Regions from separate parts of the Actimicrobium sp. CCC2.4 genome, predicted to be linked through region 1. Evidence: riboswitches for the same ligand, from Rfam matches in the RefSeq annotation. Region 1 holds a riboswitch; the other holds the start of a gene.

Region 1 (4,330 bases):
CAGCAACCGTGGCTGCGTCATTACCAGCGCCATCCGGTGATGCTGACGACGTGGCGGTATCTGGATTTGGAGCGGTGAAGTGGCGACGATCTTACGCGCGCGTAAGCCACTGACATGAAAAAGGCGGGATAGTCGGTATGACGTATCCACCTAAGCACACACCACGCGAGGAAAGAATGCATATCACCAAAGCGTTTAACGTCGGTAACTCTCAGGCAATTCGCATCCCCGCCGAACTCGCCTATGAACGCACTGACATCGACGTCGACATCGTGCGCGTTGGCGATGAAATTCGCATCCGTCCCGCTCACCGGCTGCTCACGGGTGCCCTTGTCAAGTTTGCCAAATTTGGACCTGAATTCATGGCGGAGGGACGAGGCGACCAAGAGCAAAGCGATCGGCAGATGCGTAGAGTGCAATAACCGAAGGGCATTGCACCATGCGCTCCGTAAGTCTTCGACAAGCTCAGGGCGAACGGTACTCATCGCACCCGGGCAAAAAAAATGCCCACTCGAAAGTGGGCAAAATCTATATCAATTTGGGTAGACATAGAGGAGACAAGGCAAACTATAACGATCGACCTTCTCCTGTGCCAATTCTCATTTTGGATATCAGTTATGCGAAGCGCGCATAACAGGACAGGTTCAACCCGTCAACGGCTTGCGACTGCGCCCCGGCGAACTCCACTGGCTGACGATCATCCCGGCAATCAGCAATGCCGCGCCGAGCAAACCGCGCCAGGTCATCATCTCGCCGAGCCAGAAATACGCGGCAATCGCCGCACAGGCCGGCTCGAAGGCATAGATCACCGCCGCTTCGTTGGCGCTGCTGTGCCGCTGCCCCCAGGTTTGCAATGAAATGATCGCCGCCGTGGCGACCAGACCCAGGTAAAGAAAGTTCACCACATCGGATCGCATTGACGACGCCACCACGATCCAGTCGACCGGATGACGCGGCAACTCCCACACCACCAGCCAGATCGCGGCGCACAGCGCAACGACAAGAATCTGCACCGTGGTCAGCACCATCAGGCTGCTGGCACGCCGGGTAAGCACCTCGAGCAACTTTACGTAGACACCAAAAAAGAAGGCACCGGTCAAGGCCAGGTTGTCGCCGTAGCCCCAGGCTCCGCCATCCCAGCACAGCGCAAACAGCCCGACGATGGCAAGCGCAATCGCGATCACGATGCGCCGCTCCGGTGCCTTGCCCGCCAGCAGGCCCAACAACGGCACCACCAGTACATTGAGTCCGGTCACGAAGGCATTGCGGTTCGAGGTGGTCAGTGCGAGGCCTTCGAGTTGCAGCATGTAGCACAGGAACAGCGTCACACCCAGCAGCGCACCGGGCAGGCAATCGCGCCAGCGTGCCCGCCACAGGAACGGCGACAGCAGCAAGCCCGCCATCGCAAAGCGCACAAGGATGATCCAGACCGCTGAAAAATGGGCGGTCAGATCCTTCATTGCAGGGAAAGTCGTGCCCCAGACAAGCGTAACAATGAGCAGCGCAAAGATACCTTGCAGACGGTGGGGAATGGACAGAAACATGGCGGGACAAGCTCTACAAAAAAGTCATCAACAATGCGCAGGGGGAGAATATGCGCACAAAAAGATTTCCACACGGAAATTTATGATAATTTACGTCCAGCAGCAAAATTAACAGTAACTCCGCAAACCTGGAGCAATCCAGCGACGCAAAGCTACAGGGACTTCTCCGGAAGTCAGCCAGCTACCTGACAGCATCCCGCTGGCAGGCCAACCATCCGGACGCCCAGAAGACGTCCCGGATAAAAGGCGCAGTCATGACACTTCCTTCTTTTTTAATGCACCGCGTAACGCGGGCGATGTTTGCCGTGATGGCTTTCGTCCTGTGCCCGGTCACCGCCCACAGCGCGATTGTCCGCGAAGCGGTCGTACCCGCCTATTTTTACCCCAGCCCGAACAGCGTAGCGTGGGCCAGCCTGAACGTGCTGGCCAAAAAAATGCCAACCACCGCCATCGTCAATCCCAACAGCGGTCCCGGCACCACGCTTGACCAGAACTACGTGAAAGCCATCGCCAGCCTGCATGCTTCCGGCGGCAAAGTGATCGCGTATGTCTCGTCGTCGTACGGCAAGCGCCGCCTGTCGGATGTGACCAAAGACATCAATACCTATCTGGCGTTCTACAAGGTCGATGGCTTTTTCATTGACGAGATGACCAATGACAGCAGCGCTGCCAACGTGCAGTATTACCAGTCGGTGTACGGCTACATCAAGGGCCTGTCACCCAAATTCACCGTCACCGGCAACCCCGGCACTAGCGTGCCGGAACGCTACCTGAGCTTGCCGCTGGCCGACAAATTCGTGGTTTTCGAAGACACGCTGCAACGCTTCAAACGCCAGGTCGTGCCGACATGGCAAGCCAAATATCCGGCCGAACGGTTCATCAGCATCGTTCACAGCAGCCCGCGCTCCAACATGGCCGCCGTCATGAAGATCAACAGCTCGCGCGGCATTGGCGGGCTATTTGTGACGACGCTGACGATGCCGGATCCGTACTTCAAGTTGCCGGCCAACTGGGGTCAGGACATGGCTATTGCGCTGTCGCTGCAATAACCCGGCTCAGGACGCCGTCATCTTGAAGATGCCCTGTGCATTACCGGCATCGAAACCCAGATCGAGCTGGTCACTACCATCGATGCAATCGCGCGAAATGAACTCGTAAAAGCTGCCCGGCACGTCGCGCTCGACCAGCGTGCCATCGGCGGCGACAAAGCGGCGCACCACGCTATCGGCAAGGAAGGCGGTCTGGCGTATCCGGCCGCTTTGCGAGACTTCGACGGTTTCCTTCATCGGCCGCTTCAAGACTTTTTGCTGCAAGGCCACCTGCGCGACATCGGCCACCCGGTCGGTCACATGATTGAAGGTGTTGCCCTCGGTGGCGATCCAGGCCATCTCTGCCGATTCGGCACGCAGCAGTTCGTAGTCGGCCAATGCGGGCGGCGCATGCTGGCACGCGAAGCATCCCTGCAATTCCGCCAGCAATGAAATCGCGTCGGTCACCGACAGCCGGTTATCACGTCCCAGCTCATGCAGCAGCCAGTGTGCCTTCGGTGACAGCGGGTCGCGCGAGGTCGATACCACCCGCGTCACGGCGTCCTGGAACGGTACCGAAAATTTTTCCGGATGCAGTTCGCTGACAAAGAACTGGGCGATCTGGTCGGGACAATCCTGCTGCGCATACGAGCGCCCGGTCATGCCGATGCGCCCCAGCGGAAACACGCCATTGAGCCGGTAACCGAGCGGTTCAAGCAAGCGCGTGAAGGCACTTTCGCCCGGCGGCAGCGCGCCGTTGCCGGGCCAGCGTACGGTGCGCAGCGCGCCATGATCGTGCCAGACCTTGTCGCCACGGGCCGCCACTTCTTCGGTATAGCGACGCCCGCTCGGCACCCGCTGCAACAGGTCATGGAACAGCACCATGTTGAGTGCCTGCGCCATTTCCTTGCGCGAGACCTGGCCGCATTCCCAGCTGGCAAAGACAGCCGGGATGGTCAGCAAGCGGTAGACCCGGGCGGCACCGTCGGCACCGATAACTTTTTCGACCAGATTGGCCAGATTGCTGTTGCTGGTGCTCATGAAAAAATCCTGTGAGAGTGAACGACAACCGTTGACGCTGCTGCGCAAACGTTCGCGGCGACCGCGATCGACCAGTACTTCTCCGAATGCAGGCAAGGCTATGCGCATGATCGCTACTCCTACAGGTCGAAGCTGATGCCCTGCGCCAGCGGCAGGGCATTGCTGTAATTGATCGTGTTGGTGGCACGCCGCATGTAGCCTTTCCAGGCATCCGAGCCGGACTCGCGTCCGCCGCCGGTGTCTTTTTCACCGCCGAAGGCACCGCCGATTTCAGCACCGCTGGGACCGATGTTGATGTTGGCGATACCGCAGTCGCTGCCGGTCGCGCCAAGAAAGGTTTCGGCTTCGCGCAGATCGGTGGTGAACAGGCTCGATGACAAGCCTTGCGGCACCGCGTTGTTCAAGGCGATGGCCTGGTCCAGCGTGTCGTAGCGAACCACGTACAGGATGGGCGCGAAGGTTTCGTGGTGCATGATGGCTGACTGCATCGGCATCTCGACCAGCGCCGGATGGACGTACTGCCCGCCTTCGCCGCCGGCGACTTCGGCACGCCGGCCGCCCGAGACGATGCCGCCCTCGGCGCGCGCCGTGTCCAGCGCCACTTGCATCGCATCGAACGCCGCCACATCGATCAGCGGCCCGACCAGCGTGGCCGGATCGGACGGATTACCGACCGGTAGCGCGGCATAGATTTTTTTCAGACGCGGCAGCAGGGTG
Region 2 (4,330 bases), 160 kb from region 1:
GCGACTCGCTACGCGACCTGCAAGCGGGGTTCCTGGTGGGCTGCGTGCCGTATCTGGTGCGCACCGGCAAGGGCTTCAATACCGAAGCCAAGGGCGGTCTGCCGCCAGGCACCATCGTCTTTGACAATTTGGCGGTCGCCGTCGACCACTTGCTGCTGCCGACCTGATTCAACATTTATTTTTTCCGGAGTTCTGATGTCGCGTTTCATCCTGCTGTTGCGGTCGCTGGTCTTTCTTGTCGTGCAGGTCGTCGTCACGGTGCCGTGGGCCTGCATCTGCTTTCTGGCCTTGCCGCTGCCGTATCCGGCGCGCTACTTCATCACGTCACGCTGGAATGTGTTTGTCATCTGGCTGGCCAAAGTGGTCTGCGGCATCCGCTACGAAGTGCGCGGCCGCGCCAATCTGCCCGATGCGCCGGTGATCCTGCTGTGCAAGCACCAGTCGGCCTGGGAGACCATTTTTTTGCTGGCCGACATGCCGCGTCCGCTCATCTTCGTGCTCAAGAAAGAACTGCTGTACGTACCTTTCTTCGGCTGGGCGCTGGCACTGCTGCGCATGATCCCTATCGATCGCAGCAACGGCCGCGATGCGTTTGCCCAGGTCGTAGTACAAGGCCGTCAGCGGCTGGCCGATGGGCAGTGGGTCATCATGTTCCCGGAAGGCACCCGTACCGAAGTCGGTAGCCAGGGCAAATACAAGGGCGGCGGCTCCCGTCTGGCCATAGAAACCGGCACCGTGGTCGTGCCGATCGCCGTCAACGCCGGCGAGTGCTGGCCGAAAAATTCATTCATCAAAAAACCCGGCCTGGTCACCGTGTCGATCGGTGCGCCGATTTCGCCGGAAGGCAAGACGCCTACCGAACTGATGCTGGCTGTCGAAAACTGGATAGAATCCGAAATGCGCGTCATCTCGCCAACGATGTACGCCACACCATTCATAAAAAAATAAGCCCCATTACCGAGCGATCCGTCCGGACTTGAGCCATCAACCTTCCTCAGCGGCTTTGCCTGAGCTGCAACTGAACCTGTTTGCGGCAGAGCTGACGCCGGGCACCGGCGCGCCGGCGGCGCTGCCGAAACGACGCCTGCATGTCGGCAATCACATCCTCGAATTCACGTTGCGACGCTCGAGCCGCCGCAGCATCGGCTTCATCATCGATGACGATGGCTTGCGCGTCGCCGCGCCGCGCTGGGTCACGGTCACCGAGATCGACAATGCGATCCGCGACAAGCAGCACTGGATACTGACCAAGCTGGCCGAACGGCGCGAGCGCAGCGCACGCACCCGACCCGCCGCGATGCAGTGGATCGATGGCGCGACGCTGCCATATCTGGGTAGCCCGCTGACGCTGCGCTTGCGGGCGCTGCAAGACAAGGTGATCCGCCATGACGACGTCACCTCCGAACTGATCATCTGCCTGCCGGCCGACAGCACAGAACAGCAACTTAAGGATCGCGTGCAAGCCTGGTTGCAAGTCGAGGCACGCCGCCTGTTCGGTGAACGCTTGCCGCTGTATGCGGCGCGGCTGGGCGCGAGCTACCGCTCGTACACGCTGTCGTCCGCGACCCGCCAATGGGGCTCTTGCACGGCGGATGGACGTATCCGGCTAAACTGGCGGCTGATCCATTTTTCGCTACCGCTGATCGACTACGTGGTCGCGCATGAACTGGCGCATTTGCGCGAGATGAACCACGGCCCGCAATTCTGGGCCACCGTGCAATCGATCTTCCCGGAGTTCGAATCGGCGCGCAAAATGCTGCGCCAGCAGGCACCGGCAACCTTGCCCCTGTGCTGATTTTTCCCGTCGCCCGCAGCGTGCTGCGGACGACGTCACGGCACCATCACTCTTTTCCCGGAGATAACCATGCGATTCCTACACACCATGCTGCGCGTCGGCCACCTGCAACGCTCTATCGATTTCTATACCAAGGTGCTGGGCATGAAACTGCTGCGCACCAGCGATAACCCATCGCAAAAATACACGCTGGCCTTCGTCGGCTACGGCACCAATCCGGACCATGCCGAACTCGAACTGACGTGGAACTACGAGGTCGACAGCTACGAGATGGGCACCGCGTACGGTCATATCGCCATCGGCATGGGCGACGTTGCGCAGGCTTGCATCGACATCCGCGCCAACGGTGGCAAGGTAGTCCGCGATGCCGGCCCGGTCAAAGGCGGCACCACGATCATCGCGTTTGTCGAAGATCCGGATGGCTACAAGATCGAACTGATCCAGCGCGCCGGCGAATAACACCACCCGCTCGCCGGAGGCCGCGAACACCGGCCGATGGCGGGGCCGGAAAACTTATCCACAAGCGCAACAAATTCACCAAATTTAACTTGACTTGCTTTCAAGCAAGATAGATTATTGCTGCAGGGCAAACTTATTGAAAAATAAGGACGCAAAGCCTCCGGCCTACGGTCTTCACGGATCACGGTAGCGGGGTTGCCAGCAAGACTATTCCAGCAAGAGTTGGCTGTCTCGTTGACCGCGTAAGCCCTTTGTTCGACTCATCGATATAACAAAGGGGTACTACCATGACATCACCACTGAACAGCAAACCGGCTACCACAGCCATCATCGCCGCCATCACCCTCGCCTTCGGCGGACTCGGCATCTATGCCGTGACGGCCGCAGACCAACCCGCACCGGAACAACAAGCAGCGCCTGTGGCACTTGCGACAGCCACCGGCACGGCACCCTCTGCCAACCCATGGGCGGCCAATCCGATGTTGCTGGCACAGGCCGAACTCGTGACCGTCGGCCATCAACAGACCCGTATCGCCAACGCCGCCACGGAGACTGTTGCCGCAACCATCGCCGATGCCGGTCACGACGCCGCCGCTCACGCCGGGTCCACACTGACGCCAGCGATGATGGCAAGCATGGAACTGCGCAGCGATTTCGTCCCGGCCAGCGCTACCGGATCCACCACCAATGCACCGTTTTCCCGTATCCAGCTCGATGCCATGACATCAGGCCAAAACGCGATTGCCCAACTGGGCGGCAACCTTGATGCGGTTGCCAAATGGTATGGCATGAGCAACACCGAATTTCGCCAGATGCTGTTATCCGACAAGAGCGTCCACGTCGATACCAAGGGCCGCGTGCTGCACATCGATGAAGAAACCGTCCTCCCCGGTGCCGCCGACGGCAGCACGATGGCAACGGCAGTCGTGACTGCTTCGGTGGCGACCGCAGGCGGTGCCAGCCCATTCCCGTACGATCAGACTTTCAAGCTGCACACCAAGCCGGACTCAACCCGCGTGCTGTACCTGAACTTCACCGGCCAGGGCAACTATCCCGCCTTTGACACCGACAAGGCACCGGCAACCTTCAGCAATGCCGAACGCCTGCTGATCCAAAAAGTCGTGTTGCGCGTAGCCGAAGCGTATGCCGCGTTTGACGTCGATATCACCACCGAGGCACCGGCCGTCCCGGCGGGCAAGATCGGCGCGACCATCCTGATCACGCCGCAACCTGCCTCGATGGGCGGTTATGCCTACCTGAATTCGTTCAGCACCTTCGCTGCCGGTGCGGCACCGGCATTCTGCTTCCCGAATAACCTGGCCAACGCTGAAAAATACATTGCCGATTGCGTCTCGCATGAACTCGGCCACACGCTGGGACTGGGCCATCAAGGTCAATTGCCGTCGACCGGTTACTACACCGGTCAGGGCAGCGGCGAAACCGGCTGGGCACCGATCATGGGAGTGGGTTATTACAAGAACCTGCCGCAGTGGTCCAAAGGTGAATACGCCAGAGCCAACAATACGCAGGATGCCTACGCCGTCATGCGTGCCCGTGGCCTGAACCCGCGTGCCGATGACCATGGCAATACCATTCCGTTCGCCGATGCCCTGGTCGCCAAAAGCGCCAACGGCCTGAACAACCTGAGCGGCCTCGGTCGCATCGAAACCACCGGTGATGTCGACATGTTCAGCTTTGTCGCCGGTGCCGGTCCGGTTAACCTGAAAGTCAGCGGTGCGATGCTGGGCGGTACGCTCGACATCGCGCTGCAACTGCTCGATGTCAATGGCAAGGTACTGGCCACCAGCAGCGCAACCGCGACCACGCTGGCCAAAGCCATCACTGCCACGCTGCCAGCCCAGGGGACCTACTTCCTGAGCGTCAAAGGGGCGGCACGCGGCGACCCGCTGATCACCGGCTACACCAACTACGGCAACCTTGGCGAGTACAACATCAGCGGCACCAGCACCCTGTCTACCGTAACCGCCACGACACCGGCCATCGTGACCTCGGCAGTCACCGGCAAAGGACCGGTTGCCATCAAGTTCGATGCCAGCACAACGGTACCGACTGCCG

What was found. Region 1 has a riboswitch for cyclic di-GMP ahead of RHM62_RS06110 (spherulation-specific family 4 protein). Riboswitches for the same ligand answer to the same signal wherever they lie in the genome.
Region 2: it holds a riboswitch for cyclic di-GMP, as region 1 does, so the genes downstream of both, RHM62_RS05385 (PKD domain-containing protein) here and RHM62_RS06110 (spherulation-specific family 4 protein) in region 1, are expected to answer to the same signal.

The regions. Positions count from the first base shown of each region.
Region 1 covers NZ_CP133777.1:1,312,450-1,316,779, reverse strand. Annotated here, with positions in the region: gene RHM62_RS06125 (ABC transporter substrate-binding protein) at 1-78, shown strand, start outside; gene RHM62_RS06120 (AbrB/MazE/SpoVT family DNA-binding domain-containing protein) at 177-422, shown strand; gene RHM62_RS06115 (DMT family transporter) at 645-1,544, opposite strand; cyclic di-GMP riboswitch class I at 1,656-1,733, shown strand; gene RHM62_RS06110 (spherulation-specific family 4 protein) at 1,799-2,593, shown strand; gene RHM62_RS06105 (DUF1338 domain-containing protein) at 2,600-3,613, opposite strand; gene RHM62_RS06100 (aldehyde dehydrogenase family protein) at 3,733-4,330, opposite strand, start outside.
Region 2 covers NZ_CP133777.1:1,156,802-1,161,131, reverse strand. Annotated here, with positions in the region: gene gmhB (D-glycero-beta-D-manno-heptose 1,7-bisphosphate 7-phosphatase) at 1-167, shown strand, start outside; gene RHM62_RS05400 (lysophospholipid acyltransferase family protein) at 196-948, shown strand; gene RHM62_RS05395 (SprT family zinc-dependent metalloprotease) at 977-1,795, shown strand; gene gloA (lactoylglutathione lyase) at 1,865-2,254, shown strand; cyclic di-GMP riboswitch class I at 2,371-2,457, shown strand; gene RHM62_RS05385 (PKD domain-containing protein) at 2,542-4,330, shown strand, end outside.